4 regions of the Pantoea sp. F_5 genome follow, and region 4 is predicted to be linked to each of the others. Evidence: predicted binding sites of a transcription regulator. Region 4 holds the regulator's gene; each other region holds the start of a gene.
The links. The regulator PurR, encoded in region 4, represses purine synthesis genes. The targets are predictions, from matches to a motif close to CANGCAAACGTTTGCNTG.
Positions count from the first base shown of each region.

Region 1: a site for PurR is predicted at 1,513-1,530, ahead of F3I44_RS02610 (amino acid aminotransferase). Genes of this name have one in related genera too.
Region 2: a site for PurR is predicted at 989-1,006, ahead of purL (phosphoribosylformylglycinamidine synthase). Genes of this name have one in related genera too.
Region 3: a site for PurR is predicted at 1,182-1,199, ahead of purM (phosphoribosylformylglycinamidine cyclo-ligase). Genes of this name have one in related genera too.

Region 1 covers NZ_VWUO01000002.1:32,108-34,311, forward strand. The annotation lists gene F3I44_RS02605 (MBL fold metallo-hydrolase) at 1-193, shown strand, start outside; gene F3I44_RS02610 (amino acid aminotransferase) at 259-1,449, opposite strand; gene ompF (porin OmpF) at 1,683-2,204, opposite strand, start outside.
Region 2 covers NZ_VWUO01000001.1:22,474-24,677, forward strand. The annotation lists gene mltF (membrane-bound lytic murein transglycosylase MltF) at 1-825, opposite strand, end outside; gene purL (phosphoribosylformylglycinamidine synthase) at 1,093-2,204, shown strand, end outside.
Region 3 covers NZ_VWUO01000001.1:88,092-90,295, reverse strand. The annotation lists gene uraA (uracil permease) at 1-263, opposite strand, end outside; gene upp (uracil phosphoribosyltransferase) at 408-1,034, opposite strand; gene purM (phosphoribosylformylglycinamidine cyclo-ligase) at 1,263-2,204, shown strand, end outside.
Region 4 covers NZ_VWUO01000002.1:456,711-458,914, forward strand. The annotation lists gene punR (DNA-binding transcriptional activator PunR) at 1-583, shown strand, start outside; gene purR (HTH-type transcriptional repressor PurR) at 580-1,605, opposite strand; gene F3I44_RS04655 (YnhF family membrane protein) at 1,887-1,976, shown strand; gene F3I44_RS04660 (C40 family peptidase) at 2,023-2,204, opposite strand, start outside.

The sequences.
Region 1 (2,204 bases), 420 kb from region 4:
ACTGATTTCAGGCGATGTGATTTTTAATGGTGGTGTTGGGCGTACTGACTTCCCACAGGGCGATCATCAGCAACTCATCGATGCCATCCACACAAAATTACTGCCGCTGGGCGATGATGTGACTTTTGTTCCTGGCCACGGCCCGATTTCCACACTGGGGCATGAACGCATCAGTAATCCTTTCCTGCAGTAAACAATCTGTCATTTTATCTGAAATAAAAAAATGGGCCTGATGGCCCATTTTTTTCGTCGTCAGCGTTACAGCACGGCGACAATCGCTTCGCACAGCGCCGACATATTGTCTGGCGTCATGCCCGCCACATTCACGCGGCCTGAGTTAACGGCATAGACACCGAACTCTTCACGCAGGCGAATCACCTGGTCTTTGGTCAGGCCACTGAAGGAGAACATGCCGTTCTGTTTAATAATAAAGCTGAAGTCACGCTGCGCGCCTTTTTCCGCCAGGGTGTTCACAAACAGCTGACGCATGCGTTGAATGCGCTGACGCATATCTGACAGCTCCTGCTCCCAGATGGTACGCAGCGCGTCGTTACCGAGAATGGTGGCGACAACAGCAGCACCATGCGCCGGTGGGTTGGAGTAGTTGGCACGAATGGTGTATTTCACCTGGCTGAATGCGGTTTCTGCTACGCCGGCGTCGGCCGCTACCAGCGTGATGGCACCCACGCGCTCATTGTAGAGACCAAAATTCTTCGAGTATGAGCTGGCGACGATCAGCTCCTGATGTGACGCGGCAAAAATACGAAGGCCTTCTGCATCTTCATCCAGACCACGGGCAAAGCCCTGGTAGGCGAAATCGAACAACGGTAACCAGCCATTAGTCTGTGACAGCTGCGCCAGCTGCTGCCACTGCTCAGCCGTCGGGTCGATACCGGTCGGGTTATGGCAGCAGCCATGGAACAACACCACGTCGCCAGGCTGAACCTGCTGCAGTGACGCCAGCATCCCCTCGAAATCCAGCGTATGGTTTGCTGCGTCATAGTAATGGTATTCACAGACTTCAAGACCGGCAGCATTGAATACGTTGTTGTGATTCGGCCAGCTCGGATTGCTGATCCAGACCCGCTTTACAGAGGTCTGCGTGGCGAGGAAATCTGCTGCTACACGTAACGCACCTGTGCCACCTGGCGTCTGAGCCGTGCGGGCGCGGCCTGCGGTGATCAGCGGGCTTTGATTGCCGAACAGCAGGGCCTGTGTGCAGCGGGCAAAATCAGCCAGACCATCAATGCTGAGATAGTTTTTCGTGGTTTCGTTTTCCAGCAGGTATTGCTCAGCTTTTTTAACACTGGTCAGTACCGGGGTCTTGCCGGTTTCGTCTTTGTAGACGCCGATGCCCAGGTTGATTTTTTCAGGGCGGTCGTCAGCACGAAACAGATCGGCCAGCCCGAGAATAGGATCGGCGGGTGCAGCAGAGATCGATTCAAACATGTGTCAGGTCCATTAGCGTGAACGTAAGCAAGAGAGCTGTCAGGGTAGCGCCCGGCCAGGCAAATGCCAACCGTTTGCGAGACAAAATCGACTATTTTGCGGCTTTGATTTTGCTATCAGGAGAAGCTGAGGTTAACGCTGAGCAAAAGGACGGGAAGAAACGCGGACAAGCTAAATAACAGCCATAAAAAAACGGGGCCTGAGCCCCGTTTTTCAACATGCTTAAAGCAGAATTAGAACTGGTAAACCAGGCCTACGCCTACGGTGTCATCAGTATTCAGACCCAGACGGTTGTTGTCATCCAGCTGGTTGATCTGATAGTCCACATAGGTAGACATGTTTTTGTTGAAGTAATACGTCGCGCCAACGTCGATGTATTTAACCAGGTCAGCATCGCCCACGCCTTCAATATCCTTGCCTTTAGACTGCACGTAAGCAACGGAAGGACGCAGACCGAAGTCGAACTGGTACTGTGCAACCAGCTCAATGTTCTGAGCCTTATTAGCGAATGCAGTCGTGGTGGTACCAGGAGCAATTGTCAGATCGAATGGCGTTGAATTACGGGTTTCACCGTAGTAAGCGGCCAGATAAACATTGTTCGCGTCATATTTCAGACCGGTTGCCCAGTTTTCAGCGCGCTTGCCCTGACCAACAACAGTACCGTTAGCGGCTACACCGGCTGCCTGTGCATCAGTACGATCGCTGCTGCTATAAGCACCAACAATACCTACGCCGATTGGTGAAACGTAAGAGGT
Region 2 (2,204 bases), on a different contig from region 4:
ATCAACATAGTCAAAGGTGCCGACGTGACCGAGATATTTCTCCTCCAGCCGCGCCATCGCGCCTTCTTCGCCCATACCATTAAAGAAGTCGAGCATTGCAGCATTCAGGCTGTCGTCATCGCTGTGCCGCACATACCAGGTTACCGGCTCTTCATCGGTAACATCGAACGCCACCGCCAGCTGCGGATAGATGCGCTGCATCAGGGCAATAGTAACGGAATCACCAATGGTATAGTCGAGCTTGCCGTCGGCGACCGCTTCCAGCAGAGCTTTAGGACTCTGATCGGTGGAGATCGCCCAGTCCAAATCGGGGAACTGACTGGAACGCGCACTCTTCAGCGTTGACAGATAGGCCGATCCTGACGCAACCGTTAGCCGCCCCTTTAAGTCACCGAGGTTTTTAGGGCGTGGCTTATCCACGCGATAGACCAGCTGTTGTGAAACGTTGTAGTAACCTGGCCCGGTCTGATAGCGCGTCAGGCGTTCATTATTGTAGTTCAGGCCAGCGGCCAGCAAATCGGCTTTACCATCGTCAAGGTCATCAAACAGATCGCTCAGGTTAGGACGAACCGTCACCTTCAGTTTGACGCCAAGATAATCGGCGAAGCGTTTTGCCAGCTCATAATCCATACCGGCCGGTAACTGGTTAACTGTGTAGTACGTCAATGGGGAGCTGATAGTACTGACCCGCAGGACTCCCCGTGATTTAATCTGTGAAATCCTGTCCTGCCCACCCCCATACCAGGGAATGGATGGCCACAGCGCTAACGCTAACAGCACGGCAACCAGACCGATAAACAGATAATTAAATTTTAGGCGTTTCAAATAGTTATCTCTCGCTGGCTCTAAGGCCTCTGTCTTTTAAAGGCAGTATTTATCTTCTTTGAACTCCCAGAGCGAGGGGCATTTTGCGCAACAAAATCACACTGAGCAACTTTTATAGCAGCTTTTGCGCAAAATTCAGGCAAATCCGGGTTACCAAAAATTGTGCGCAAACGGTTTCGTCACGAGGTCGCTTTCTCTATAATACGCCCCGTTTTCCCTGTTGCGCCCAATCAAGCGTCGCCCGGCGCCCTGACGAGAGACTTATTAATGGAAATTCTGCGTGGTTCGCCCGCCCTGTCGGCATTTCGTGTAAACAAACTGCTGACCCGCTTTCAGGACGCTCATCTGCCGGTGAGTGATATTTACGCTGAGTACATCCATTTTGCTGATGTCAGTACGCCCTTAACCGCTGACGAACAGAGCCGCCTGCAACGCCTGCTGAAGTATGGTCCCTCTCTCGCTGAACATGCCCCTCAGGGACGTCTGCTGCTGGTGACACCACGTCCCGGCACCATTTCGCCCTGGTCATCTAAGGCCACCGACATTGCTCACAACTGCGGTCTGCCGCAGGTACGTCGTCTGGAACGCGGTCTGGCTTTTTATGTGCAGGCTCCGCAACTGACGGAAGCGCAGTGGCAGACGCTGGGTACACTGCTGCACGATAGGATGATGGAAACGGTCTATAGCGATCTGGCGCAGGCAGAGCAGCTGTTTGCGCACCATACGCCGCAGCCGGTGAAGAGTGTCGATCTGCTCGGTGAGGGCCGTCAGGCGCTGGTTCAGGCAAATATCTCGCTGGGTCTGGCGCTGGCAGATGATGAAATCGACTACCTGGTGGCGGCATTTACCGCGCTGGGCCGCAATCCCAACGACATTGAACTCTATATGTTTGCGCAGGCGAACTCTGAGCACTGTCGTCACAAGATCTTCAACGCCGACTGGATTATCGACGGCGAGAAACAGCCGAAGTCGCTGTTTAAGATGATCAAAAATACCATGGAGCAGACGCCAGACTTCGTACTCTCTGCTTATAAAGATAACGCCGCCGTGATGGAAGGGTCAGAAGTCGGCCGTTTCTTTGCTGATGCCGGTGAGAGCGAATACCGCTGGCATCAGGAAGCCGCGCACATCCTGATGAAGGTGGAAACGCACAACCATCCAACGGCCATCTCGCCGTGGCCGGGCGCAGCGACCGGTTCCGGTGGTGAGATTCGCGATGAGGGCGCAACCGGGCGCGGCTCCAAGCCCAAAGCGGGCCTGGTTGGATTCTCGGTCTCTAATCTGCGCATCCCGGGCTTTGAACAGCCGTGGGAAGAGGACTTCGGCAAACCGGTGCGCATCGTCAGCGCGCTGGAAATCATGACCGACGGGCCTCTGGG
Region 3 (2,204 bases), on a different contig from region 4:
TCATAACCCAGTGGCAACAGCAGCAGCACCGGCGAGATAAAGGCAAAACTGGAACCAAGATAGGCGGGAATTTTGCCTTTACAGATAAAGAGATAAATCAGTGTGCCGACGCCGTTGAACAACAGCACCGTCGCCGGGTTGATGTGGAACAGAATCGGCACCAGTACCGTAGCGCCAAACATGGCGAACAGGTGTTGCAGGCTGAGTGGAATGGTTTGCAGTAACGGCGGCCGTTCACTGACGCCAATGGCGCGACGAGTCATCATTTATCCCCTTATGTTTTTTATCCCCGTGGGTTCGCGTCTCTGCACAGCAGCAGGCACGCCGGTGCGCCTTGCGGCAGACCGAATCCGTTCGGGGCACTATTTTTGCCAAAAAAAAGCCGACTCTCTGGTCGGCTGTGCGATTTATTTGGTTCCGAAAATCTTGTCCCCGGCATCGCCGAGACCGGGAATGATGTAACCCTTTTCGTTCAGTCCCTGATCCACTGACGCGGTGTAAAGCTCAACATCAGGATGCGCTTTCTCCAGTGCAGCAATCCCTTCTGGTGCGGCAACCAGAACCAGCACTTTGATGCTGGTGCAGCCCGCTTTCTTCAGCAGGTCGATGGTAGCAATCATGGAACCGCCGGTCGCCAGCATCGGGTCGACCACCAGCGCCAGGCGCTCTTCGATATTAGAGACCAGCTTCTGGAAATAGGGAACCGGCTCCAGCGTCTCTTCATCACGGTAAACACCCACCACGCTGATACGGGCGCTGGGAACGTGTTCCAGCACCCCTTCCATCATGCCCAGGCCGGCACGCAGAATCGGCACCACCGTGATTTTTTTACCTTTGATCTGATCGATCTCTACCGGGCCGTTCCAGCCCTCAATGGTGACGCGCTCTGTTTCCAGATCGGCGGTCGCTTCGTAGGTCAGCAGGCTGCCCACTTCAGAGGCCAGCTCGCGAAAACGCTTTGTACTGATATCATGCTCACGCATCAGGCCCAGTTTATGTTTGACCAGCGGGTGTCTGACTTCCACGATCTTCATTGGTGTTCTCCCGGAATGAGTTGAGCTAAAAAAAATCGCGGGATTATACCGCCTTTTGCGCCCTGCGCCACCTGCTCTTGCGCAAAGCCGCGGGTTTACCGGGAAAAATAGAGGATTAATGAAAATCGCCTGAGGCGCAATCCCGCACTCGCAAACGTTTGCCTGCACTGATAGAATTGCCGCGCTTTATTTTAAACCACCAACCGCAACTCGCGTGGGGACCTCGCAGTGACCGACAAAACCTCTCTCAGTTACAAAGACGCCGGTGTTGATATTGATGCTGGTAACGCTCTGGTTGACCGTATTAAAGGCGTAGTGAAAAAGACGCGTCGCCCGGAAGTGATGGGTGGACTGGGCGGTTTTGGTGCGCTTTGCGCGCTGCCGCAAAAATACCGTGAACCCGTGCTGGTCTCCGGCACCGATGGCGTGGGCACCAAGCTGCGTCTGGCGATGGATCTCAAACGTCACGATGCCATTGGTGTTGACCTGGTCGCGATGTGCGTCAACGACCTGGTGGTTCAGGGCGCTGAGCCGCTCTTCTTCCTGGACTACTACGCCACCGGCAAACTGGATGTGGATACTGCCTCTGCGGTGATCACCGGCATCGCCGAAGGGTGTCTGCAGTCAGGTTGTGCGCTGGTGGGCGGTGAAACCGCTGAGATGCCAGGCATGTATCACGGCGAAGATTACGACGTGGCCGGTTTCTGTGTCGGCGTGGTGGAAAAGTCAGAAATTATCGACGGCAGTAAGGTGCAGGATGGCGACGTACTGATCGCCCTCGGCTCCAGCGGCCCGCACTCCAACGGCTATTCGCTGGTGCGCAAGATTCTGGAAGTCAGCAACACCGATCCGCTGGCTGAACAGCTGGAAGGCAAACCGCTGGCCGATCATCTGCTGGAACCGACCCGCATCTACGTGAAAAATATCCTGAGCCTGATTGAACAGGTCGATGTGCATGCTATCGCACACCTGACCGGCGGCGGCTTCTGGGAAAATATCCCGCGCGTCCTGCCCGACAACACCCAGGCCGTGATCGACGAGAAGAGCTGGCAGTGGCCAGCAGTCTTCAGTTGGTTACAGCAGGCGGGCAACGTCAGCCGTTTCGAGATGTACCGTACCTTTAACTGCGGTGTCGGCATGATCATCGCACTGAGCCCGGCAGACGCGGAC
Region 4 (2,204 bases):
ACAGCTGGCCAAAGATTTCTATCGCCACTTCCCCGATATGGAACTGATCATCAGCTACGAAGTGTTTAACGGTGTCTGGGATGCACTGGCCGATGGCCGGGTGGAAGTCGCAATTGGTGCCACGCAGGCGATTCCGGTGGGGGGACGGTTTGCGTTTCGTGATATGGGTACGCTCAACTGGCGCTGCGTGGTCGCGCCCGATCATCCTCTGACGCAGGCGAGCAAGATAGATGACGACACGCTGCGTAGCTGGCCGTCCCTGGTACTGGAAGATACATCACGCGCACTACCGCGTCGAATGACATGGACGCTGGATAACCAGCGCAGGCTGGTGGTGCCGGAGTGGCAAACCGGACTGGAGTGCGTGCAGGCGGGCTTGTGCGTGGCGATGGTGCCGGGTCATCTGGCAAGGCCACTGCTCGACACTGGCGAGCTGGTGGAGCTGACGCTGCCGGTGGCATTTCCGGACAGTCCCTGTTGCGTTAGCTGGGCAGAGGATCGCGCATCACCGGCGACAGGCTGGTTGCTCAGCTATCTGGGTGATGCGCGAACGCTTAATCAGGAGTGGTTAAGCGAGGATTAGCGGCGATAGTCGCGGAACGGACCATCAGCTACTGAACGCCGCTCAATCAACGTCGGATGGACCTCAATCGTTTGTGACACTTCGCGCTTACTGGTAATGCGGTCGAGCAGCATATCCAGCGCCTTCTCACCCAACTGGGCTTTAGGCTGATGCACCGTGGTCAGGGCAGGGGCGAAATAGCGTGCGTTGCGCACATTATCATAACCGATAACCGAAATATCCTGCGGCACGCGCAGACCCATTTCGTCGGCGGCGCAAATGGCCCCCATCGCCATGATGTCGCCGCCGCAGAACACGGCGGTCGGGCGCTGCTTTTGCGACAGGATCTGCTGCATCGCCTGATAGCCCGACTCCGGCTCAAAGTCACCCTGCACAATCCACTCCGCGCGTGGCTGAATACCCGCTTCTTCCAGCGCCTTCAGGAAGCCGGCATGACGTCCGCCGCCGGTGTTACGCTCCATCTGACCGGGAATCGCACCAATATCACGGTGTCCACGTTCAATCAGATAGCGTCCCGCCAGATAGCCACCCTGGAAAGCATTATCCAGGACCGTGTCGGTGAAGTCTGCGCGCGATTCGCCCCAGTCCATCACCACCATCGGGATATTGCGGTTCTCTTCCAGCATCTGCAGCAGATCGTCCGGATACTCAGAGCACATCACCAGCAGGCCATCGACGCGCTTCTGCGCCATCATGCTGAGGTAGGCGCGCTGTTTTTGCAGGTCGTTATGCGCATTCCCCAGAATCAGCGTATAACCTTTATCAAAACAGTGATTTTCAACCGCCTCAATAATTTCAGCGAAATAGGGCGCTTCGCTGGACGTGGCAAGCAGACCCAGCGTCCTGGTGTGGTTTACTTTCAGGCTGCGCGCGACAGCGCTCGGCGAGTAGTGCAATTCTTTAATTGCCTGCCAGACCGCCTCGCGCGTCTCTTCAGCGACAAAGCGGGTTTTATTGATGACGTGCGAAACGGTGGTCGTTGAGACGCCAGCGCGTTTCGCCACATCTTTAATTGTTGCCATGAAAATCGGACTCCATTGCTTACCTAACTCTATGATAAGCGTAATGTTAAACGTTTGCGTCTTCTCAGGGAATTTTCCGCAAAAATACGGTTTTTCTGGCCGGTAAACAGGCTGCTGGCGGAGAAAAAACGCCTGAAAAGATGCGCAAACGGAATCAGGGTTGCGCGCGTTGCGCAACAAAGGCGGGATTCTAACAAGGCTGAACGGATAAAACGAGATTTTTACCAGGTCATGTGGGAAAATGCCATATCCCTACAAAGTGTGTGACTAAGGAGCAGGTAATGAGTACTGATTTGAAACTGGCTTTGATGACTACTGTCGGCTGTCTGCTGATGATTGTGGCCTTTAGTTTTACTGCCATTCTGCACTAATAAAAAAGCCGGGATTATCCCGGCTTTTTTCGAACTGTAGTGCTGATCAGCGAATGTTTTTCGGCGTCATCACACGACGCGCACCAATATAGTGGCGCTGCCAGTAGTCTTCCCCTAATGCACTGATCTGAATATCTTTGCCGGTACGTGGCGACTGAATAAACTTGCCATTGCCCAGGTAAACGCCGACGTGATCCGCAGTACCGCGGCCGTTAATGCGGAAGAAGA